2 regions of the Micromonospora sp. NPDC049230 genome follow, and region 1 is predicted to be linked to the other one. Evidence: riboswitches for the same ligand, from Rfam matches in the RefSeq annotation. Region 1 holds a riboswitch; the other holds the start of a gene.
What was found. A riboswitch is a leader RNA that binds a small molecule or an ion and turns the genes downstream of it on or off. The one in region 1 is predicted to bind thiamine pyrophosphate.
Positions count from the first base shown of each region.

Region 1 (12,016 bases):
CCGTCGATCATGGAGTTGTGGTGGCCGGATCAGCCGCATTTACGACTTATGTTCACCACCACAACTGCATGATCGACCCGGACGGGGCGGGGTGGGGTGGGGTTCGTGCGGGGCGGGGTCAGGGGTCGGGGGTGAGGGGGTGGGGAGAAGGGTGGTGGGGGTGGGGGGTGGGGGTGGGGTGGGGTGGGGTGGGGTGGGGGTGGGGCGCTGTTCCGGGGTGGTGGGGGAGTGGGGGCGGGTAGGGTCCGGAGGTGGTGGGACGACGGGGGTTGGGGTGGAAATGCGGGATCTTCGGTTCAAAATGATCATGGCGTTGAACGCCGCCGACCTGGGTGAGCCGATCTGTGCGCAGGTGGCCGACATCTGTGCCGAGATCGCCGAGCAGCACTGCGCCGAGTTCGGTCACACGCCGCAGATACGTACCGGTGAGATCGCCGAGCTGGCCACCGGCGAACCGGCCCTGACCTGGGCGCCGTCGACCCCCGACGCCGGGCCGCGTGCCTGGTGACCGCGCCCGCTCCCGCCGTCGACGTGCGTCGCGCCGATGATCGCTTCGCCACCCGGATCTCCTGGCTGGACTCCAGGCACTCGTTCTCGTTCTCCCGGCACTACGACCCGGCCAACACCCACCACGGTCTGCTGCTTGTCAACAACGACGACGTGGTGCGCCCGGGGGCCGGCTTCGAAACCCACCCGCACCAGGACATGGAGATCATCACCTGGGTGCTGCGCGGCTCCCTGGTGCACCAGGACTCCACGGGGCACTCCGGGGTGATCTACCCGGGCCTGGCCCAGCGGATGAGCGCCGGCACCGGCATCCTGCACTCGGAGAAGAACGACGCCTGGCGGCTCGACAACCAGGAGCCGCACAGCGATCCGGTCCACTTCGTGCAGATGTGGGTGCTCCCCGACGAGCAGGGCATCGACCCCGGCTACGAGCAACTGGAGATCGAGGACGAACTCCTCCGCGGCGGCCTGGTGCCGATCGCCTCCGGCATGGACCGCTACGACGGTGCGTCCGCGATCCGGATCCGCAACAGGTACGCGACCCTGCACGCCGCCCGTCTCGCCCCCGGCGACGAGGTCACCATCCCCGACGCACCCTTCGTGCACCTGTACGTGCCCGACGGCACTGTGACCCTGGAGGGCAGCGGCCCGCTCGGCACCGGCGACGCGGTCCGGCTCACCAGGACCGGAGGCCGGCGGGTCACCGCCGACGAACCGGCCGAGATCCTCGTCTGGGAGATGCACGCCACCGTCGCCTGACCGTTGCCCGGCCGGGAGGCGCGCACCCCCCTGCCCCATGAGCGCGCACCGCCCTGCCCCCACGATCGCGCCCGAACATGGATGTAGTGGCCTCCCCAGCAGGGGAGACCACTACATCATGGATCGAGCACGATCGCGGCGCCGCGCGGCGCCGCGCCGACTACGCCGGGGACTCGGTGCGGTCGGCGGCCCAGGTGGTGTGGAACGAGCCCTCGCGGTCGACCCGCTGGTAGGTGTGCGCACCGAAGTTGTCCCGCAGACCCTGGATCAGCGCGGCGGGCAGGCGCTCGGCGCGCAGCGCGTCGAAGTACGCCAGCGACGACGAGAACGCCGGGGTCGGCACACCTGCCCGGGTCGCGTCGGCCACCACCCGCCGCCAACTCGGCACGCCGGCGGCGACCGCCTCGGCGAAGTACGGCGCCACCAGCAGCGTCGGCAGGTCCGGCTTCTCGTCGTACGCCTCGCGGATGCGGTCGAGGAAGCGGGCCCGGATGATGCAGCCGCCCCGCCAGATCGTCGCCGTGCCGCCGAGGTCGATGTCCCAGTTGTACTCCCGGCTGCCGGCGCGGATGTGGTCGAAGCCCTGTGCGTACGCGACGATCTTTGAAGCGAGCAGCGCCCGGCGGACGTCCTCGACGAACGCGTCCCGGTCGGCGACCTGCCACTTCTCACCCGCGTCCGGGAATGCCCGGCGGGCGGCCTCGCGCTGGTCGACGTGCCCGGAGAGCGAGCGGGCGAAGGTCGCCTCGGCGATTCCGGTGATCGGGATGCCCAGATCCAGGGCACTCTGCACGGTCCACCGGCCGGTGCCCTTCTGTTCGGCCCGGTCCTGCACGATGTCGACGAAGGGTCGGCCCGTCGCCGCGTCGGTGTGCGCGAGCACATCGGCGGTGATCTCGATGAGGAACGACTCCAACTCGCCGCCGTTCCAGTCGCGGAAGATCTCCGCGATCTCCGCCGGCTTCGCGTCCAGGCCGGCCCGAAGCAGATCGTACGCCTCGGCGATGAGCTGCATGTCGGCGTACTCGATGCCGTTGTGCACCATCTTGACGAAGTGCCCGGCACCGTCCGGCCCGACATGGGTGCAGCACGACACGCCGTCCACCTGGGCGGCGATCTTCTCGAACATCGGCCCGAGCTTGGCGTACGACTCGGCGGAACCGCCGGGCATGATGCTCGGCCCGAGCAGCGCGCCCTCCTCGCCACCGGAGACGCCGGTGCCGCTGAAGTGCAGCCCCTGCGCGCGCAGCGCCTCCTCCCGGCGGCGGGTGTCGGCGAAGTGGGCGTTGCCGCAGTCGACGATGATGTCGCCCTCCTCCAGCAGCGGCACCAACTCGTCGATCACCGCGTCGGTGGGCGCACCCGCCTTGACCATCACGATCACCGCCCGGGGGCGTTCCAGTGACGCCACGAAATCGGCCATCGTCTCACCGGGCACGAAGGTGCCCTCGTCGCCATGCTCGGCGACCAGGCTGCGGGTGCGTTCCGGCGAACGGTTGTGCACCGCCACCGTGAAGCCGTTGCGGGCCAGGTTGCGGGCTAGATTCCGGCCCATCACCGCCAACCCGGTCACACCGATCTGCGCCGTCGCCTGCTCAGCCATTCGTGCCGCCACCTCTCGTCACCACTATCAGCGTTTCGAAACTTACCGTGATGTGAGCCGATCTGGACCAGTGATCCACCTCCCGTTTCTGCGAACAACATGCACGTTGCGAATGGTGGCCCGGGCTCTCCGCAGTGCGGCCGGTAGGCCGTACAGGGAAACCTGTCGCCAACCCGTGCCGTGCGCGTCAGCCTTCGGCGAGGCGGGCTTCGATTCGGGCGATCTTCCCGTTGAGCGCATCGGTGACTCCGGGCCGGACGTCGGCCTTGAGCACCACACTCACCCGGGGCGCCTGCGCGGCGACCACGTCGACCGCCCGTTTCACCACCGCCATCACCTCGTCCCACTCGCCCTCGACGGTGGTGAACATGGCATCGGTCCGGTTGGGAAGGCCGGAGGCACGGACCACCCGCACCGCCTCGGCGACCAGGTCGCCCACGGAGTCGTCACCGCCGAGCGGGGTGATCGAGAACGCGATAAGCATGTGCCGATCGTGCCAGTAAACGGATGCGCGTCCGGTCGGGCGGCGGCTAGGGTTACGGACATGCGTAACTGACGCCCCACTTCCGAGCCGGCCCGCCGTCCCGCGTCGCGGTCCGTGCGCTCTCCCGGGCGTCCCGCATCCCCTCCCGCCGTTCGGCGGCGCTGGCCCTGCCTGGCCCCGGTGAGCAGTCCCTTCCCCTTTCGACCGTCGCACAACGACGGTCACCAGCCGATCCGACCGACCGCCGCAGCGCGGGGCCGGCCGTGCCGGTCGGCATTGACGGAGGTCTGGATGCCTGCGAGGCGTAACCCGAAGAAGTCCCGTACCCCGAAAGCGATGCCGCTCGGCATCGATCCGGCGGCCGGCCACGGCCCGCTCCCACCCACCCTCCCCGACCTGGAGCGAGCGCTCGAAGCGCCCCTGCCGGCGGTCGATGTGCCGGCGGTCGTCGACGCGCCCGCGGTGGGAGATCTGCCGAAGCCGACCGGGCGGCCGAAGGCGCCGACGGCAGGCCCGCCGCAGGGTGGCGGCAACCGCTCCGGCGGCGGGCGCAGCCAGCAAGCTGGCCAGACCCGCCGCTACGCCTTCCGCCGCAGCTGATCGAGCCGCCCCCGCCCCGCCTCACCCCGTGATCTCGCATTTTCTGTCCTCACAAAACCGAGATAACGGCATGAAGCAGCGACAGAAACTGCGGATCGGCGGGGCGAGCGGCGGGCCAGCCGGCTGGTGATTCAGCTGATCAAGGGGCGGAAGGTGCCGGCGATGATGCTCGTCGTGAGGGCGGCACCGGCCAGCACCACCGCCCCGGCGATGAGGAGCGCGTCGGCGCGGGTGAAGTGCTGACGGCGGGCGACGGTTCGGGGTGTGCCGGCGTCGAAGCCGCGGGCGTCCATCGCCACGGCGAGCCTGGTGCCCCGGCGGATCGCTCCGACCAGCAGCGCGAACGCGGTGGAGGCGAACAGTCGCAGCTTCGCCACCGGGTTGCGGCCCGCGTCGACGCCGCGAGCCCGTCGGGCCATGCTGATCATCTGCCACTCCTGACCGAGCAGCGGCACCAGACGGAACGCGGCCAGGGCCCCGATGGCGAACCGGGCCGGCGCCCTCACGTTCTGGATCAACGCGTCGGCCAGGTCGGTGGGGTCGGTGGTCGCGAAGACGATCACGCCGGGCAGGGCCACCGCGAAGATCCGCAGCACCAGGCCGAGGGCGGTGAGCAGCACGCCGGTGCTCACCAGGATCGGTCCCGCGTCCAGCAGGACCCGGCCGGACCGGTCGGCGGCGAAGAGCACCAGGGTCACCAGGATGCCGGCAGCACTGAGGAGCAGCGGCCAGGCCCGGCGGGCCAGCACCCGGTAGCCGATGCCGAACAGTGGCAGCACGGCGAGTTCGAGCGCGATGGCGATCGCCGGAGCGAGGGGGTCCAGGGTGGCCAGCAGGGTGAACGAGAAGATCAGCGCGGCGGCGACCTTCGCCACCGGGTTGCGGCGGGCCAACGGCGCACCGGGCGCGGCGATCGGCTCGATGCTGATCATCGGACGTCGTCCCGGTCAGGCCGGCTCGCCTGTCGGCCAGCCCGATCACCTGCCGCCGACTGGCCAGCCCGATCGCCTGCTGGGTCGACAGGCACGACGCCGGTCGCGGCCCGGTGCAGGGTGACGGTGCGGTCGGCGAGCGCCGCCACGAAGTCCGCGTCGTGGGTGACCGCGACCACGCCGTGCCCGGCGTCGCGCAGGTCGGCGAAGAGGTCGACCAGCTCCCGCCAGGTCCGCCGGTCCTGGCCGAAGGTGGGTTCGTCGCAGATCAGCAGACGGGGCGCGGTGGCCAGGGCGGTCGCCACGCTCAGCCGCCGCGCCTCACCACCGGAGAGGGTGTACGGGTTGGCAGCGGCGAGGCGGCCCAGGCGCAGCCGTTCCAGCAGCTCGGACACTGTCTCCTTGACTGCCGACTCGGGTTGACCGGTCCGGCGTGGGCCGAGCGCCAGCTCGTCGAAGACGGTGCTGGTTACGAACTGGTGCTCCGGATCCTGGAAGACCGACCCGATCCGCCGGGCCAGTGCGGGGGCCGACCAGCGGTGCGGGGGAGTGCGGTGGTCGGTGCCGGCCAGCTCGACGGATGCGGTGACCCGTCCGGCGCCCGGCCGGAGCAACCCGCCGAGCAGCAACGCCAGGGTGGACTTGCCGGCGCCGTTGGGTCCGCGTACGGCGAGTGCCTCGCCGGCGCGTACCGCAATGTCGGTGGAGCCCAGCCGGGGCGGCAGGCCGAGCCGGTCGGCGGTGAGCAACAGGTCACCGGGCGCGGCGGTGGCCGGCCGGGGCGCGATGGGGTGACCGGGCACCCAGACCCCCTCGGCGGCGAGCGTGGCACCGTGGGCGGCGAAGACGGCCTCGGGTGTGCCGTCCGCGCGGACCCCGCCGCCGGGTTCCAGGACGACCACCCGGTCGACGAGTGGCAGCGCCTCGGCGATCCGGTGTTCGACCAGGATCAGGGTGGTGTCGGCGTCCAATGCGCCGGCCACCGCCTGGCGGATCAGGTCGGCCCCGGCCGGATCGAGGTTGGCGGTCGGTTCGTCGAGCAGTAGCAACTCCGGACACAGCGCCAGCGCGCCGGCCAGGGCGAGGCGTTGCTGTTCGCCGCCGGAGAGCGCGGCGGTGTGGCGGTCGCGGGGGTACGGGAAGCCGACGCGGCGCAGTGCCTCGTCCACGCGGGGCCAGATCTCGTCGGTTGGTACGCCGCGGTTCTCCAGCCCGAACGCGACGTCGTCGCCGCAGCGCGCCATCACCAGCTGGGTTTCCGGGTCCTGGAAGACGACGCCGACGCGTTCGCGGCCCTTGCGCGGGTCGACTCCGTCGATCTCGACGGTGCCCTCCTGCTCGCCGGAGTCCTCGGGGAGCAGCCCGGCCAGCGCGCTGATCAGGGTGCTCTTACCAGCCCCGGAGGGCCCGAGCAGCAGAACCCGCTCCCCGGCCTCGATCCGCAGGTCAACCCCGCGCACAGCCCAGGCCCGCCGCCCGGCGTGCCGCCACCCGAACCCCCGCAGGAGTACCTCGCCCACAAGCCCACCCCCTCCCAGCCCCGGCTCCACCCTGCACTGTCGATCATGAGGTTGACGGTGGTTCTGAAGATCCAACCGCCGGTCAACCTCATGATCGACGCGGGTGGAGCGGGGTCAGATCAGTGCTCGGTTTCGGCCTACCGGGAAACGGTCCAGAACTCCGGTCCTGGCCAGGGACTCGGTCAGCAGCCAACCGCCGGCACCGGCGATCACTGTGGCGCTGACGATGGTGGCCAGCGCGTACGGGAGGCGGTAGTCGGTGAGCGCGTAGTCGGCGTTCCAGACGAAGAAGTCGAACAGTGCGGCGCTGAGACCGGTCAGCGCGCCGGCAAGCAGCGCGGTCGGCAGCCGGTACGACCGGTAGCGGAAGGCGGCGAACGCCAACTCGGCGCCGATGCCCTGCACGATGCCCTGCGGGATCACAATGCCGGCCCACTGGCTGCCCAGCAGCGCGGAGAGGACCGCGGCCACCGTCTCGCAGTAGAGCGCGGCACCGGGCTTGCGGATGACCAGGCCGCCGATGACGGCCGGCATCAGCCAGACGCCGTAGAGCAGCGCCTGCGCCGGCGGGAAGAAGGTGAACGCACCCTCGGTGGCGCTCCAGACCAGGCCCCAGGCCCAGAAGATGACGCCGAAGGCGACAGCGATCACCGAGGCGACCACGATGTCGATTGTCCGCCAGCGGTCGCTGTCGGTGGTGAGTTTCATGTGTTGCTCCCAGTTCTGACTGCGAACCAGGAGAAGACGCACGCCGCGCGTCCGGTGGCACCGGACGGCGGCGCGGCTGGAGGTCGACCGAACTCCCTGCGCTGGCATTACCCAGATCAGGTTCGAGGGTCTGCGGGCGTGCCCGCACTCTCAGCGCTGTGCGCTCCCCTGTCGGATGTGAAGTTGTCTCGACGACGCTAACACCGACCGGGGGTGCCGGCCCAGCAGGGCTTCCGCCCGTCTTGGTGGTCGGCCAGCCGGACGCCGGCTGGGTAGGCTGGCGATCATGCGGGTCGACGCGCGAGGTCTCACGTTCGAGGTAACCGCCGGCGGTCCGTCGGACGGCGTACCCGTCCTGCTGCTGCACGGGTTTCCCCAACACCGCGGCGAGTGGGACGACGTGGTGCCCGCGCTGCACGCGGCCGGGCTGCGCACGTACGCGCTGGACCAGCGCGGCTACTCGCCCGGCGCGCGGCCGACGGCGGTGGCCGACTACCGGATCCCCGAGCTGGTCGCCGACGTGGTGGCCGTGCTCGACGCCCTGGGGCTGGACGCCGTCCACCTGGTCGGGCACGACTGGGGCGCGGTCGTGGCCTGGGCCGTCGCCGCCGGGCACCCCGACCGGGTCCGCACGCTGACCGCGGTGTCCGTGCCCCATCCGGCCGCCATGGCGTACGCCCTGGCCAGCGACGGCCAGCAGAAGGCCCGCTCGTCGTACATCACGTTGTTCCGCAAGTCGGGCACGGCGGAGAGGGTGCTGCTGGCGTGGAACGCCGCCGCGCTGCGCAAGATGCTCGGCGGGGTGGGCGACGCGCCCCGGGTGGACCGCTACGCCGCGCCGATGCGTGCGCCCGGGGCGCTCACCGCCGCCCTGAACTGGTACCGGGCGATGTCCCGCGCCGACCTGGCCGGCGTCGGCCCGGTCGCGGTGCCCACCACCTACGTGTGGAGTGACCGGGACGTCGCCATCGGCCGGAGCGCCGCCGAGGCGTGCGCCGCGAACGTCACCGGGGCGTACCGCTTCGTGCGGTTGACCGGTGTGAGTCACTGGATTCCGGACACGGCGCCGGGGCCGCTCGCCGAGGCGATCCTGGCCCGCGCCTCCGGAACGGCCTGAGCCGTGCGGGTCGGTCGGGGAGGGGCACCGTGACGACGGGTACCAGCGGGCCGGGCACGCGGCGCTCGATCGCCGCGCAACTGCGCCTGCTGGGCGTACGCCCCGGCGCGACGCTGCTGGTGCACGCCGGGCTGCGTGCGCTGGGGTTCGTCTGCGGCGGACCGCACGCGGTGGTGCTCGCCCTGCGTGACGCGCTCGGCCCGGACGGCACCATCGTGGTGCCCACCCACACACCGGACAACAGCGACCCCGCGCAGTGGCGCAACCCGCCGGTGCCGGCGGACTGGTGGTCGCTGATCCGCGCCGAGATGCCGGGCTTCGACCCGGCGGTGACCCCGAGCCGGTTCATGGGCGCGCTCGCCGAGACGGTCCGTGGCTGGCCCGGGGCGCTGCGCAGCTCGCATCCGCACGTGTCGTTCGCCGCGCTCGGCCCGGCCGCCGAGCAGGTGGTGGCCGGGCACCGCCTGGCCGACATGCTCGGCGAGGGCTCGCCACTGGCCCGGCTCTACGACCTGGACGCCGACGTCCTGCTGCTCGGCGTGGACCACTCCGTGAGCACCTCGCTGCACCTGGCCGAGTACCGCTGCCCGGGTTCGCCCCGCGAGCGGGTCGGCGCCGCGGTGCGGACCGGCGACGGCGGACGGGAATGGGTGTGGTGGCAGGACGTACGGCTCGACGCTGACGACTTCGACGCGTTGGGCGCGGACCTGGAGATCACCGGGGCGGTGCGCAGCGGACCGGTCGGCACCGGGACCGGCAGGTTGATGCGCCAGCGGGCGGCTGTCGACTTCGCGGTGCGCTGGCTGGACCGTAATCGGACGACGGAGGACGCATGACGGTGAGTGCCGAGGCCTACCTGGCCGTGGTGACCGAGACGATCGGTCGGGTGGCCGCCGGCCAGCGGGAGGCGGTGGGGCGGGCCGCCGACCTGATCGCCGACGCGGTACGCGCCGACGGGGTGGTGCACGCGTTCGGCACCGGACACTCCGAGGCCCTCGCCATGGAGATCGCCGGTCGGGCGGGGGGTCTGGTGCCGACGAACCGGATCGCGCTGCGTGACCTGGTGCTGCTCGGCGGCGAGCCGGCCGAGCGGCTCGGCCCGTTGCTGGAGCGGGATCCCGCGGTGGCCCACCGGCTCTACGAGCTGGCTCCGGTGCGGCCCGCCGACGTCTTCGTGCTGGCCTCGAACTCCGGGGTCAACGGCGCGATGGTGGAGTTCGCCACGCTTGTCAAGGAGCGCGGCCACGGCCTGGTGGCGATCACCTCGGCGCAGCACTCGGGCCGGATGACCTCCCGCCACCCGTCCGGGCGCAAGCTGGCCGACCTCGCGGACGTCGTGCTCGACAACGGTGCGCCGTACGGTGACGCGACGCTGCCGCTGCCCGGCGGCGGCGCGGTCGGCGCGGTCTCCTCGATCACCGCCGCGCTGCTGGCCCAGCAGGTCACGGTGGAGGTGGTGGCGCGGCTGCTGGCGGTGGGGGAGCGGCCGCCGGTCTACCTGTCGGCGAACATCCCCGACGGCGACGCGCACAACACGGAGTTGGAGGCCCGGTACGCCGGTCGGATCCGACGCGGTGCCTGACGTGACGCTGATGGCCGAGGTGCGTCCGGAAGGTGAACGACGGATGTCGTGAACCCGTTTCACGCTCGCCCGGGTGGGGCATTGGCGTTGCTGCCGGCGGCCGGGACCGCCGGCAGTAGCGTCGCACCGGAGGTAGCGCGTGTCCAAGGAGACCGAGAAGCAGCGTTGGCAGCGCAATTTCGCCGACCTGTTGCAGGAGTTGCGGGTCGCACAGACGGGCGTGCAGATCCTCTTCGCCTTCCTGCTCACCCTGCCGTTCAGTAACGGGTTCACCGAGACCACGGAGTTCCAGCGGGACGTCTACATCGTCGCGTTGCTCGCCGCGGCCGCCGCGACCGCGATGATCATCTCGCCGGTGGCGTTCCACCGGGCGTTGTTCCGGCAGGGGCGCAAGCCGGAGTTGGTCCGCTTCGCGCACCGGATGGCCACCGGTGGTCTCGCCTTCATGCTGATCGCGATGGTCAGCGCGGTGCTGCTGATCACCGACTTCGTGCTGGACCGGCCGATCGCCTTCGTGCTCAGCGCGCTGACCGGGCTGTGGTTCATCACGTTCTGGGCCGCCCTGCCGTTCGCTCGCCGCAACTGGGGTGAGGATGACATCGACGACGAGGACGACGACCCGGACGAGATCGCCGACCGCTGATCTGGCAGATCTCCACCGATGGCTACCCCTGGGTAACAACCGGGAGTAGCGTGACGACAGGCGCATGTCGACGTAGCCGCACCGAGGTTCGAGGGGGCAGCCGTGACCACGACGCAGGACGGCCGACCAGCACCGGACGGCCCCGACGCCGCACCCCGCACCGCCGGTGCCGCGGCCCCGTTGCCCAAGGAGGCCGGCCAGGTCTCCGAGAAGGAGGCCCGGCAGGTCGCCGAGGCCGCCCGCGAGTCCACCTGGGACCGGCCCAGCTTCGGCAAGGAGCTGTTCCTCGGCCGCTTCCGACTCGACCTGATCGACCCGTGGCCCCGATCCGATCCGGACGACGTGGCGCGCGCCGAGGAGTTCCTTGGTCGGTTCCGCGCCTTCCTGACCTCCGAGGTGGACGGGGCGGCCATCGAGCGCGACGCGTCCATTCCGGACTCGGTGTTCCACGGCCTGGCCGACCTCGGCGCGTTCGGCATGAAGATCGACCGGAAGTACGGCGGGTTGGGGCTGAGCAACCTGCACTACTGCCGGGCCCTGATGCTGGCCGGCTCGGTCAGCCCGGCCATCGGCGCGCTGCTCTCCGCACACCAGTCGATCGGGGTGCCGCAGCCGCTGAAGATGTTCGGCACCGAGGAGCAGAAGCAACGCTTCCTGCCCCGGCTCGCCGCCGGCGAGGTGTCCGCGTTCCTGCTCACCGAGCCGGATGTCGGCTCCGACCCGGCCCGGCTGGCCACCACCGCCGAGCCGACCGAGGACGGCACCGGCTACCGGCTCAACGGGGTGAAGCTCTGGGCCACCAACGGCATCGTGGCCACCCTGCTGGTGGTGATGGCCCGGGTGCCGGCCACCGAGGGGCGGCGGGGCGGAATCACCGCGTTCGTGGTGGACGGCGACAGCGCCGGCATCACCGTCGAGCGGCGCAACGAGTTCGTCGGCCTGCGCGGCCTGGAAAACAGCCTCACCCGGTTCCACGACGTGGTCGTGCCCGCCGAGAACGTCATCGGCGGCGAGGGCAAGGGGCTGAAGATCGCCCTGACCACGCTGAACACGGGCCGCCTGTCACTGCCGGCGATGTGCGTGGGCGCCGGCAAGTGGGCGTTGAACGTGGCCCGGGGCTGGGCCGCCGACCGGGTCCAGTGGGGCCGGCCGGTGGGCGAGCACGAGGCGGTCGCGCAGAAGCTCTCCTTCATCGCCGCCACCACGTACGGCATGGAGACCATGCTCGACCTCTGCTGCCTGCTCGCCGACGACGACCACAACGACATCCGGATCGAGGCCGCGCTGGTCAAGCTGTACGCCAGTGAGATGGCCTGGAAGATCGGCGACGAGCTGGTCCAGATCCGGGGCGGGCGCGGCTACGAGACGGCCGACTCGTTGGCCGCCCGTGGCGAACGCCCGGCCAACGTCGAGCAGGTGCTCCGCGACCTGCGGATCAACCGGATCTTCGAGGGCTCCACCGAGATCATGCACCTGCTGATCGCGAGGGAGGCGGTCGACGCCCACCTGTCGGTGGCCGGCGACATCATCGACCCGGACGCGGGCCTGGGCCGCAAGGCAC
Region 1 covers NZ_JBEZCZ010000071.1:174-12,189, forward strand. The annotation lists gene AB0A95_RS33470 (thioredoxin reductase) at 308-508, shown strand; gene AB0A95_RS33475 (pirin family protein) at 505-1,266, shown strand; gene gndA (NADP-dependent phosphogluconate dehydrogenase) at 1,427-2,869, opposite strand; gene AB0A95_RS33485 (thiamine-binding protein) at 3,057-3,353, opposite strand; gene AB0A95_RS33490 (hypothetical protein) at 3,645-3,953, shown strand; gene AB0A95_RS33495 (energy-coupling factor transporter transmembrane component T) at 4,085-4,885, opposite strand; gene AB0A95_RS33500 (ABC transporter ATP-binding protein) at 4,882-6,405, opposite strand; gene AB0A95_RS33505 (ECF transporter S component) at 6,520-7,113, opposite strand; TPP riboswitch at 7,189-7,293, opposite strand; gene AB0A95_RS33510 (alpha/beta fold hydrolase) at 7,400-8,230, shown strand; gene AB0A95_RS33515 (AAC(3) family N-acetyltransferase) at 8,260-9,066, shown strand; gene AB0A95_RS33520 (SIS domain-containing protein) at 9,063-9,812, shown strand; gene AB0A95_RS33525 (DUF6328 family protein) at 9,952-10,455, shown strand; gene AB0A95_RS33530 (acyl-CoA dehydrogenase family protein) at 10,636-12,016, shown strand, end outside.

Region 2 (12,016 bases), on a different contig from region 1:
GCCCTTGTCGGGCCGAACGGCGCGGGAAAGACGACGCTGCTGAGGATGGTCGCCGGCGACCTGCCGGTGCGCAGCGGTGCCATCGCGCGGGCCGGCGGTCTGGGCGTGATGCGGCAGTTCATCGGCATGATCGGCGACGAGTCGACGCTCGCCGACCTGGCGCTGTCGCTGGCCCCGCCGTCGCTGCGCGACGCCGGCCGCCGGCTCGCCGAGACCGAGGCGGCAATGCGCGCGACCGAGGCCCACGGCAAGTTCAGCAACGCCGCCGGCAAGGCCCAGTTGGCGTACGCCGACGCGCTCGGGGCCTGGGGCGAGGCCGGCGGGTACGACGCCGAGGTGCTCTTCGACACAGTGGCGACAATCGTGCTGGACCGAACCTGGGACGCGGTGCGGGACCGGCCGGTGCGCACCCTCTCCGGCGGCCAGCAGAAACGCTTCGCGTTGGAGTTGCTGCTGCGCGGCCCGGACGAGGTGCTGCTGCTCGACGAACCGGACAACTTCCTCGACGTGCCCGGCAAACGGTGGCTGGAGGCGCGACTGCGCGAGTCGACGAAGTCGGTGCTCTACGTCTCGCACGACCGTGAGCTGCTCGCCCAGAGCGCCGACCGGGTGGTGGCCGTCGAGGGCGGCAGCGCCTGGGTGCACCCCGGCGGCTTCGCGAGCTGGCACTCCGCGCGGGTGGCCCGGCACGCCCGCCTCGACGAACTGCGTCGGCGCTGGGACGAGGAGCACCAGAAGCTGCGCGAGCTGATGCTGATGTACAAGCAGAAGGCCGCGTACAACGACGGGTTGGCCTCGCGTTACCAGGCCGCGCAGACCCGGCTGCGTAAGTTCGAGGAGGCCGGGCCGCCGCCCGTACCCCCGAAGGACCAGGACATCCGGATGCGCCTGAGCGGCGGGCGGACCGGCAAACGCGCGGTCGTCTGCGAGCAGCTGGAACTCGACGGCCTGACCTTCCCCTTCGACCTGGAGATCTGGTACGGCGACCGGGTGGCGGTGCTCGGTGCCAACGGCACCGGCAAGTCACACTTCCTGCGGCTGCTGGCCCGGGGCGGCACCGACCCGGACCCGGCCAACGGGCCTGTCGACGGGGCGCTCGGGCTCGCTCCGGTGGCGCACGACGGCACGGTGCGACTCGGCGCCCGGGTCCGCCCCGGGCACTTCTCGCAGACCCACGACCGGCCGGAGCTGATGTCGAAGACGCTCGTCGAGATCCTCTGGCGGGGCGACGAGCACCGCACCGGGATGGACCGGCAGGCGGCGATGGGGGTGCTCAGTCGCTACGAGCTGGCCGCACAGGGCGACCAGCGCTTCGGCACGCTCTCCGGCGGGCAGCAGGCCCGGTTCCTGGTGCTGCTGCTGGAGTTGTCCGGCGCGACGCTGCTGCTGCTCGACGAGCCCACCGACAACCTCGACCTGGCCAGCGCGGAGGCCCTCGAAGCGGGCCTGAACGCGTTCGCGGGGACGGTGATCGCGGTCACCCACGACCGCTGGTTCACCCGCTCCTTCGACAGGTTCGTGCTGTTCCGCGGCGACAGCGAGGTGGTGGAGACCCCGGAACCGGTCTGGGACGTCGGCTGAGCAGTCCCCGGGCCCGCTGCGCCCGGCCGGCATAGGGTGGATCTCGTGACTGAGATGACCTATCGCCGGCTGGGCGACTCCGGGCTCGTGGTGTCCGTCGTCGGCATCGGCTGCAACAACTTCGGCCGTAAGCTCGACCTCGACGGCACCCGCGCGGTGGTGGACGCCGCGCTGGACGCCGGGATCACCCTCTTCGACACCGCCGACATCTACGGCGAACCGCAGGGCGGCTCCGAGGAACTGCTCGGGCAGGCGCTCAAGGGCCGCCGGGACGACGTTGTGGTGGCCACCAAGTTCGGCATGGACATGAACGGCCTCAACGGGCCGGACTACGGGGCCCGGGGCGCGCGACGCTACATCGCCCGCGCCGTCGAGGCGTCGCTGCGCCGGCTCGGCACCGACCACATCGACCTCTACCAGATGCACGAGCCCGACCCGGGCACCCCGGTCGACGAGACCCTCGCCGCCCTGGACGACCTGGTCCGCGACGGCAAGGTGCGCTACCTGGGCAACTCCAACTTCGCCGGCTGGCAGATCGCCGACGCGGACTGGGTGGCCTCGTCCAACGGCCGGTCCCGTTTCATCAGCGCGCAGAACCACTACAGCCTGCTGGAGCGCTCGGTGGAGACCGAGATCATCCCGGCGTGTGAGCGGTTCGGCCTCGGCATGCTGCCGTTCTTCCCACTCGCCAACGGGCTGCTCACCGGCAAGTACAAGCGCTCGGAGCAGCCGCCGGCCGGCAGCCGGCTCTCCGGCGGTGGCCGGTACGCCGAGCGGCTCGCCGCGGCCGACTGGGACACCATCGAGGCGATCGAGGCGTACGCGGCCGAGCGGGGTCTGACGATGCTCCAGGTGGCGATCGGTGGGCTGGCCGCCCAGCCGGCGGTGACCTCGGTGATCGCCGGTGCCACCACGCCCGAGCAGGTACGCGCCAATGCCGCCGCCGGCACCTGGGAGCCCAGCGACGAGGATCTGGCGGCACTGCGCGCCATCCTCTGAGCGAGCCGCGACGCACGCGGTGGCCTGATCCGTGCGTCACCTGGTGATCCACTCGCGTTTCGTGAAACCGGGGTGACCCGAGGCCCGGGACGCCCCCATTTTCGGGATACCGAGTCGATCACGGGCCGTGCGGCGGTCGCGGGGCTGTGCGCGGCGGTCACGGGCCGCGCGGCGGTCGGGGGCCCTCGCGGGACGGAGACGGGCCGGGTCGCTTGTGGCGGCCCGGCCCGTCTGGTGAAACGTGTCGGTCAGGTGGTGCGGCGGCGGCCGAACAGCATGGCCACCCCCATCGCCGCGGCGACCAGCACGAGCCCGGCCGCGGCGAACGGCCACCAGCCGGCACCCGCCCCGCTCCCGCCGGCGGCCGGCTTGTTGACAGCTACCGGCTTGGGCGGCGGGGGTGACTGCGCCGGGCGGGCCTGCACAGTGGTGGTGGCCTTGGCCGGCAGGGGAGCGGGGGAGTCCACTGTCACCTTCCACGCGCCGGCGGACAGCACCGGGCCGCTGGTGTAGAAGCCCTGCCCCTCGGGCTGCGGCTCCAACTGCACCGGCCCGACCTTCTGCCCGTCCGGGCCGGTGGCGGTCAGCACCAGGCGCACCACCCGGTCCAGTCGGCGGCCATCGGCGTAGGTGGCCTGGATGGTGACCCCCTGAGCCCCGTCGCCGGCCACCGTCAGCTTGAGTTTGTCGGCCCGGGCGGCCGCCGGGGCAGCGGAGAGCAGGGTCAGGGCCAGTCCGGCGAACACGGCGGCCAACACCTTGCGGATACCCGTCACGGACATCTCCTCGCTACGAATGGGGGAGGCCCCTCCCCGACGCCACGGCGTCGGGGAGGGGCCTCGTCGGATCAGAGCTGGCGACCGGGTGCGAGCCGGGTGACATCGCCACCGAGCCGCCCGGTGCCCTTGACCGATTCGCCGTCGTTCGCCTTGACGCCGGCCTTGCTGGCCGCGCCGCCGAGCCGAACGATCATCGCGTCGGTGTCCCGCACCAGGACATCCCGGACCTCCGCCTCAGCCACCACTGTGGCGTCGGCGGCGAGCGTGCGGAACGCGGTCAACTGCTTGATCGCCTTGTTGTCGTTGCCGGCAGCCTCGGCCTGACGGGCCGCGTCGAGCTTCGCCGTCAACTGCTTGTGCGCCTTGGCCGAGAGCCGACCCGTCGCCTTGAACCGGTCCAGCAGGTTCTGCATGTCCCGGAACGAGGTGGTGACGAAGAACCGGACAGTCGAGGTGGTCTCGTTGCCCGCCTTGTCGGTCGCGGTCACTGTCAGCTCGTGCAGGCCGAGCGGCAGCTCGTACATGGCCTGCAGAGTGCCGCTGGCGTACGCCTGGCCGTCCAGCTTGCCGACCACTGTCGCGATGCCCGAGGTCGGGTCGACGGCCTGCCAGGACACCCGGACGTCCTGGCTGTCTCCGTAGAGCTGGCCGTCGGCGATCCCGGACACCAGCAGCGTCGGCTTGGTGCCGTCGATGCGCAGCACCGCCGACTTGAGCGTCTCGACGTTGCCCGCCTTGTCGGTCGAGCGGAACAGCAGCTCGTGCTGCCCGTCGCCGGTCACCTCGACCGGCGTCGTGTACGGCGTCCACGTGCCACCGTCCAGCGACCACTCCACCGTCTTGACGCCGGAACCGGCGTCGGTCGAGGTCAGCACGACGGGGATCGTCCCGTTGTGCCAGCCGGCGTCGTTCGCCGGAGCGAACGTCGCCGTGGTCACCGGCGCGGTGGCGTCGATCTTGACCGAGACGGTCTTCGTCGACTCCACGTTGCCGGCCTTGTCGGTCGAGCGGTACCGCAGCTCGTGCTCGCCGTCGCCGCTCACCGCCACCGGAGCGGTGTACGCCGTCCAGGTGGTGGCACCGTCCAGCTGGTACTCCGTACCGGCGAGGCCGCTACCGCCGGCCTCGTCGGCAGCGGTGAGCGTGACGGTCACCGGCTCGGTGTACCACCCCTCGGTCGGGGTGCCGGAGACCGCCGCGGTGGTGACCGGCGCGGTCTCGTCGGCCACCTTCGTGCTCAGCCGGAAGTAGTCGAACGAGGCGGTCTTCGACGCCGTCTGGTTGGCGCCGAGGGTGAACAGCCCGACCTTCGGGGTGGCCCCGACCGCGCTGTTGGTAAGCGCCTCCAACGCGGTCCAGGTCGTGCCGTCCGCCGAGTACGACGCGGTGAAGGTGTCACCCGTGCGGGCCAGCCGCAGGTGCCACACCGCCGAGGTGAGGCTTGTCGCCTCCGGCTGCGGGCTCTGCACCACCCCGGCGATCTCGCTGCGGAACTCGATCCGCCGCGTCACCGCCTGGCCGGCCTGGTTGTCCGCGATGAAGTCCAACTTCAGGTAGTTGTCGTCATCCGCCTGCACGAGCAGACCGGCCTGCTGGTACTGCTCGTTCAGCAGGCTGCCGTCGACCTTCGTCTCCAGGGTCCAGTCGCCCGACGGCGCGGTCTGGAGGATGAAGTTCTTCGGCCCGGTGTTGTCGGTGCCGTAGATGTCACCGTTGGGCACGTCGATCCGCAACGCGCCGTCGTTCACCCGGTAACCGGCCGGGTCCTCCCGCGTGACGGCGTCCCACCGGCACTTGTCCAGCGAGCTGCCGGTGAACTCGTCCGACGGGTCGACCGGCCCGGCCGGAGCGTCCGGCGTGACCACGAACGAGTCGAAGGCAGCGTCGACAACAGGTGCCTCGGTGCCGCCGTTGAGGGCGAAGACCCCGATCCGCGGGTTGGTGATGCCGGCGAGCGCGGCCGAACGGCCGACCGGGGTGAAGGTCTGCCCGTCGCCCGAGGCGGACGCGGTCAGGTTCGTCCCGTCGCTGGTGATCCGCAGGTACACGGTGTCACCCGCCGGTGCGTTGGTGGCGTCGGCGGCCTCGTTGCGCGGCGTGGCCGCGGTCTCCCGGATGAACTCCACCCGACGGCTGCCGTTGTAGAGCAGGTCCACCTTGGCGTAGTTGTCGTCGTCGCCGTACACCAGCAGGCCGGCCTGCTGGTAGTTGGCCGTCACCGGGAGGGTGACCTTGGTGGTCATCTCCCAGGCGCCGGTCGGAGCCGCCTGGAGCACCAGGTTGGTGGCGTCGTTGCGAGCCCCGTAGAGGTCACCCACCCCGGTGGGCAGCCGCAGCGCGCCGCCACTGAGCGAGTAGAGCTGGTTCTCCCGGACCACGCTGGTCCACCGGCCCTTGTCCAGGGTGTTGCCGTTGAAGTCGTCCGAGCGCGCCCCGAGGCAGGACGTGTCCGGAGCGTCCACCCGCACCGGCACCGTGGCATAAGCCCTGGCGCCCTTGCTGTCGGTCACCGTGAGGGTGGCCGTGAAGGTGCCCGCGTTGGTGTACGTGTGGCTGGCGTCCAGGGTCGTCGCCGTGCCTCCGTCACCGAAGTCCCAGGCGTACGTCAGCGGGGTGTTGCCCTCGGCGTCGGTCGCCGTGCCGTCGAAGGCGACGGTGACCGGCGCGGTGCCGGTGGCCGGGGTGGCCGTGGCACTGACCGCCGGCGGCGCGTTCTCGGTGACACCGCGGCCGACGAAGTCCATCCAGTTGACGTTGAACAGCGAACCCGTTCCGCCGTTCGGATCGCGGGCCACGAAGAACAGCGAACCGCTCGCGGGCCCGGTGACCGGTGCGCTCACGTCCGTGTACGTCTGCCACGCGCCGGTCGTCGGCACGACGGCCGTGGCGACCACCGGTCCGTCGACGGCACCCGCGTGGACCTCGATCCGACCGCCAGCGGCGGCCGAGGCGGCCCGGAACCGGATCTCGGTGATGTTGGTCAGGTTCGCCGGAGCGACCGACCACCAGTCACCGTCCTCGATGAACGCGATGCTCTGGCCGCCACCGGCGGTGTCGGCCCCGGCCTCCCGCTGCACGCCGGCGTCTCCGCCGCCGGTGCTCACCGGCGTCCGCCCGGTGGCGGTGAAGTACTCGGCCTGCTTCTGCTTGGGCTGGAGGATCTCGATCTGCCGACCGGTGAGCGCACCGGCGCCGCCGGCACCACCCTCGTCGGTGTAGGTGGCCTCGAAGACCGCGAACACGTTCGCCTCGGCGCCGTGCCCGGAGGCGAGCGACGTCTGGACGGTGCCGGTGCAGCCGGTGTGCTGCTCCAGCGGGTGGGCGTGCTCGTCGTGGCCGAGCAGCACCTGGAGGTTCACCTTGGCGCAGTCGATCTGCCCGTCCTCGGGGTCGGTCACCTTGATCGTGTACTTGACCTGGTCACCCCAGTTGAAGAAGCCACCGTCCGGCGGGAACTCGATGGTGACCGTCGGTGCGGTGTTGCCCACGGTGATCGGCACGTTGGCCACCGCGGTACGGCCCTTCGGGTTGGTCACTGTGAGCTGGGCGGTGTAGTTGCCCGCCGTCGTGTAGGTGTGCGTCGGGTTCGCCTCGGTGGAGGTCTGCCCGTCGCCGAAGGTCCAGGCGTAGGTGAGCGTGCCACCGTCCGGGTCCCGGGAGCCGGCGCTGGAGAACGTGACTGTCAACGGCGCCGGACCCCAGCTGGGGTTGGCGGACGCCGCCGCGATCGGCGCGCGGTCACCGGCGGTGTAGTCGATCCGGTAGATGCCGGAGTTGTCGTTGTTGCCGCCGAAGCCGCTGCCCCACTCGATCAGGTACAGCGCGCCGTCCGGGCCGAACTCGAAGTCCATCGGCCGGATCATGCTCATCCCGGTGAGCAGCTGGTTGATGTCCACAAGTGACTTGCCGTCGGCGGTCACCTGCATCGTGTACATCTTGTTCTGGTTCCACTCGCCGAGCAGCGCCTTGCCGTCGTAGTAGGCCGGCCACTTGCGGGTGGAGTTGAGGTTGGGGTCGTACCGGTAGGCCGGGCCGCCCATCGGCGCGCCGCCGCCACCGATCTCCGGGTACCGCGCGTCACCGGCGTAGCCGTAGTCGACGGTGGCCGGGACGACCGGGGGGAGGTTGGTCAGGCCGGTGTTGTTCGGCGAGTTGTTCACCGGCGCGGCGCAGTCGAACTTCGGGCCGCTCGGGCCGGACGGGAACGTGTAGTCGTTGTACGCCTCGTTCGTGCCAGTGCAGTACGGCCAGCCGTAGTTGCCGGGGGTGACGATGTTCCACTCGACCAGACCGCGGGGGCCCCGGTCCGGGTTGTTCGAGTTGGCGTCCGGCCCGTAGTCCCCGACGTACAGCGTGTCGGTCTTCGGGTCGGTGCCGATCCGGAACGGGTTGCGGAAGCCCATCGCGTAGATCTCGGGACGGGTCTTCTCGGTGCCCGGCGCGAAGAGGTTGCCCGTCGGAACGGTGTACGTCCCGTCGTCCTCCGGGTGGATCCGGATCACCTTGCCGCGCAGGTCGTTGGTGTTCGCCGAGGTGCGCTGCGAGTCGTAGTCCTGACGGCCCGGGCGCTCGTCGAGCGGCGCGTACGCGTTGGACTCGAACGGGTTGGTGTTGTCACCGGTGGCCAGGTAGAGGTTGCCGGCGCTGTCGAACGTCATGCTGCCGCCCGCGTGGCAGCAGGTGTTGCGCTGCGTGTCGACCCGCAGCACCTGCTTCTCGCTCGCCGGGTCGATGGTGTCGCCGGTCACGGTGAACCGGGACAGCAGGTTGCGCGTGACGTTGTCGTTCGGGGCGTAGTAGAGATACACCCACTTGTTGGTGGCGAAGTCCGGGTCGAGCCGGATGCCGATCAGACCGTCCTCGTTGCCGGTGAAGACGTCCAGGTCGACGGCGGTGACGGTGTTGCCGGTGTCCGGCTTGATGATCTGCACCCGGCCGTCGCGCTCGATGTAGAAGACCCGCCCGTCGGGGGCGATGTCCAGCTCCATCGGGTTGCTGGTGTTGCTGTCCAGGGAGACCTTCTCGAAGTTCGAGGTCTTCGTGGCACCGCAGTCGGCGTCCGCGACACCGGCCGCGGTCCGGATGCCGCCGAGCAGGTGGGACAGGAACTCGGGCTCGGCGAACGACTCCCGGGTGTGCCCGCCGCCGGTGTACCAGGAACGACCGCCGTCGAAGTCCTGACACCAGGAGGTCGGGTGGTCGGCGCCCATCGCGCCCGCCCCCGGGGTGTAGCTCTTCTCGTCCAGGCTGGCCAGCACGTGCACGTCCGGCCGCGGGTTGGTCTGGAAGTTGTACCACTCGTCGAACCGGGACCAGCGGTCCGGCAGCTCGGCCGTGGACGGGTGGGCGTGGTCCTCCACCTTGACCGTGGCCTGCTGGTTCTGCGGGTGGTTGGCGAAGTACGCGCCGACCAGGTCGCCGTACCAGGCCCAGCTGTACTCGGTGTCCGACGCGGCGTGGATGCCGACGTAACCGCCGCCGGCCTTCACGTAGCGCTCGAACGCCGCCTGCTGCTCGGCGTTGAGGACGTCACCGGTGGTGGAGAGCCAGATCACGGCCTTGTACTTCGCCAGGTTGGCGTCGCTGAACGCGGCACCGTCCTCGGAGGCGTCCACTGTGAATCCGTTCGCGGCGCCGAGCTGCTGGATGGCGGCGACACCGGTGGGGATGGAGTCGTGCCGGAAGCCGGCCGTCTTGGAGAAGACCAGGACCGAGAAGGGATCGTCGGCGGCCTTCCTGGGCGCCTTCGGCGCCACCTGGGTGACCGGGGTTCCGGCCGCTGCCTCCCGTGGAGGGACCTGTGCGGCGGCCTGTGCGGAGGTGCCGAACAGGGTCGTCGAGGCGAGGGCGAGGGAGATGAGGGTTGCGGTGATTGGTACGCGGGCACGACGAGAACGGGACACGCCGCCTCCTGTGTCGTAGTGACGGAGATCGCGGGAGTCGGCTCGCCGAAGGCCGTCCCTGATGGAGCCGGTGGTCACACCCTGCGAGGGTGCCCCCACCGACATTTTGTCGAATCGCTGAACAAATTAATTCGACTGGTTCAATGTCCGGCAAGATGCCGGCGGGTAACGGTTCTGCAACGGCAGGCGACATTCCGAACAGGACCGCATGAACCGCCCCACAGATCTAGCTCGATTCGGTGCGTTCCGGCCCACCGGCCGCCGCCGAGCCCCGCCTTGGCAGACCGGCGGATCTGTCGTACGGTGACACGCAAGTAACCCACGGGAGCCCGGTGTACCGGGCTGAGAGGGGGGCTGACAGCCCCCGACCGTCGAACCTGATCCGGGTAATGCCGGCGCAGGGAGGAGAGTTGCCGTGCCGTCCCTGGGGCGACTGCATCTGATCACCGACACCCGACCCGGTCGGGACCCGCTCACCGTGGTCCGGGCCGCCCTCACTGTGGCCCGCGCCGACCTGGTCGTGCAGGTCCGGGTCGAGGACTCCGCCACCGACCGCGAGGCGTACGACCTGGCCCGGCGGGTGCTGGCGCTCTGCCTGCCGTACGAGGCGACCTGCCTGGTCAACGACCGACTGCACGTGGCCTTGGCGGTGGGTGCCGCAGGCGGCCACGTCGGAGCTGACGACCTGCCGGTCACCGCCGCCCGTCGGGTGCTGGGCCCCGACGGCGTGCTGGGGGCCACCGCCCGCGCGCCGGAAACGGCGACCGCGGCAGTCGCGGCGGGGGCCAGCTACCTGGGCGTCGGCCCGTGCCACCCCACCAGCACCAAGTCCGGCCTGCCGGACCCGATCGGGCCCGCCGGGGTACGCGCCGTCACCGACGCCGTCGACGTGCCGGTCATCGCGATCGGTGGCGTGACCGCCGCCCACGTCCGGGAGCTGCGGGCCGCCGGGGCGTACGGGGTGGCGGTGGTCGGCGCACTGTCCGCCGCCGCCGATCCGGCGCAGGCTACCGCCACGCTGATCGAGGCCCTGACGTGCTGACCGGCCGGTCCGAGTCGGCGTCCTCCGACGACCGGGCCCGGCCGGACGTTGCGGTGATCGGGGCCGGGCCGATCGGGTTGGCGATCGCCTGGCGCTGCGCCGCGCGGGGGCTGCGGGTGGTGGCGCACGATCCGGCACCCGGCTCGGGGGCGTCGGCGGTGGCCGCCGGCATGCTCGCCCCGGTCGCCGAGGCGTACTTCGGTGAGCGGCAGCTGACCGAGTTGCTGCTGGCGTCCGCCGCCCGCTGGCCCGGGTTCGCCGCCGAGCTTGCCGAAGCGACGGGCACCGACATCGGCTACCGGACCGAGGGCACCCTGCTTGTCGGGTTGACCCGCGACGACCTGGCCGAGGCACGCCGGCTGTGGGCGTACCAACAGGGGTTGGGTCTGCCGGTGACCCCCCTGCGCCCCAGCGAGCTGCGCGACCTCGAACCAGCGCTCGCCCCCCGCGTGCGCGGCGGCGCGCTCGCGCCCACCGACCACCAGGTCGACCCCCGGCTGCTGGTGCCGGCGCTGCGCACGGCCGCGCTGCGGGCCGGCGCGGTGCTGGTGCCGCGGCAGGTCACGCGGCTGTCCGAAGTGGACGCGCGAGTCACAGTGGTCGCCGCCGGCTGCGGGGCCGCCGCACTCACCGGGCTGCCCGTGCGGCCGGTGAAGGGCCAGATCCTCCGGCTACGCGCGCCCGACGGCGTCGCGCCGGGCTTCCGGCACGTGATCCGGGGGTACGCCGACGGCGAACCCGTCTACCTGGTGCCCCGCCCCAACGGCGAGGTCGTGCTCGGCGCGACAGTCGAGGAACGATCCGACACCACAGTCACCGCCGGTGCCGTGCAGCGCCTGCTCCGCGCCGGAGTCGACCTGCTGCCCGAGCTGGCCGAGTACGACCTGGTCGAGGCGGTCGCCGGGCTGCGTCCGGGCACCCCGGACAACGCACCGATCCTCGGGCCGCTGCCGGGCCGACCGGACGTCCTGGTCGCCACCGGCCACCACCGGCACGGCATCGTGCTCACCCCGGTCACCGCGGACCTGATCGCCGACCTGGTGTGCACCGGCGAGCCCGATCCGCTGCTCGCGCCCTTCCGGCCGGACCGGTTCGTCGGCGTGGCGGCCGACCGGTTCGTCGGGGTGGCGGCGGCGGACCGGTTCGTCGGGGCGGCGGCGGACGGCGAGCCCGAAACGACGATGAAGGGGGACCTGTGGAGTTGACGGTGAACGGGGCCGGGCGAAGCGTCCCGGGCGAGGTGTCGGTGGCCGACCTGGTCCGTGACGTCGCCCCGCAACCACGTGGGGTGGCGGTCGCGGTCAACGGCGAGGTGGTGCCGCGGGCGGGTTGGGCGACCACGGCGCTGCGCGACGGTGACCAGGTCGAGGTGCTCACCGCGGCGCAGGGCGGGTGAGCGGGATGTCGTTCGAGCTGGGTGGGGAGACGTTCACCTCGCGGCTGATCCTCGGCACCGGTGGTGCCGCGAACCTGCACGTGCTGGAGCAGGCGATCCGGGCCTCCGGCACCGAACTGGTCACCCTGGCCCTGCGCCGGGTGGACACCGCCCCGGGCACGGCCGGCGGGCTGCTGGACCTGCTGGACCGCTGCGGGGTACGCCTGCTGCCGAACACCGCCGGCTGTCACACCGCTGTCGAGGCGGTGAAGGTGGCCCGACTGGCCCGGGACGCGTTCGACACCGACTGGGTCAAGCTGGAGGTGATCGGCGACGA
Region 2 covers NZ_JBEZCZ010000029.1:31,451-43,466, forward strand. The annotation lists gene AB0A95_RS22975 (ATP-binding cassette domain-containing protein) at 1-1,581, shown strand, start outside; gene AB0A95_RS22980 (aldo/keto reductase) at 1,618-2,580, shown strand; gene AB0A95_RS22985 (hypothetical protein) at 2,829-3,356, opposite strand; gene AB0A95_RS22990 (ThuA domain-containing protein) at 3,428-9,262, opposite strand; TPP riboswitch at 9,574-9,683, shown strand; gene thiE (thiamine phosphate synthase) at 9,678-10,304, shown strand; gene thiO (glycine oxidase ThiO) at 10,301-11,509, shown strand; gene thiS (sulfur carrier protein ThiS) at 11,500-11,700, shown strand; gene AB0A95_RS23010 (thiazole synthase) at 11,697-12,016, shown strand, end outside.
Region 2: it holds a riboswitch for thiamine pyrophosphate, as region 1 does, so the genes downstream of both, thiE (thiamine phosphate synthase) here and AB0A95_RS33505 (ECF transporter S component) in region 1, are expected to answer to the same signal.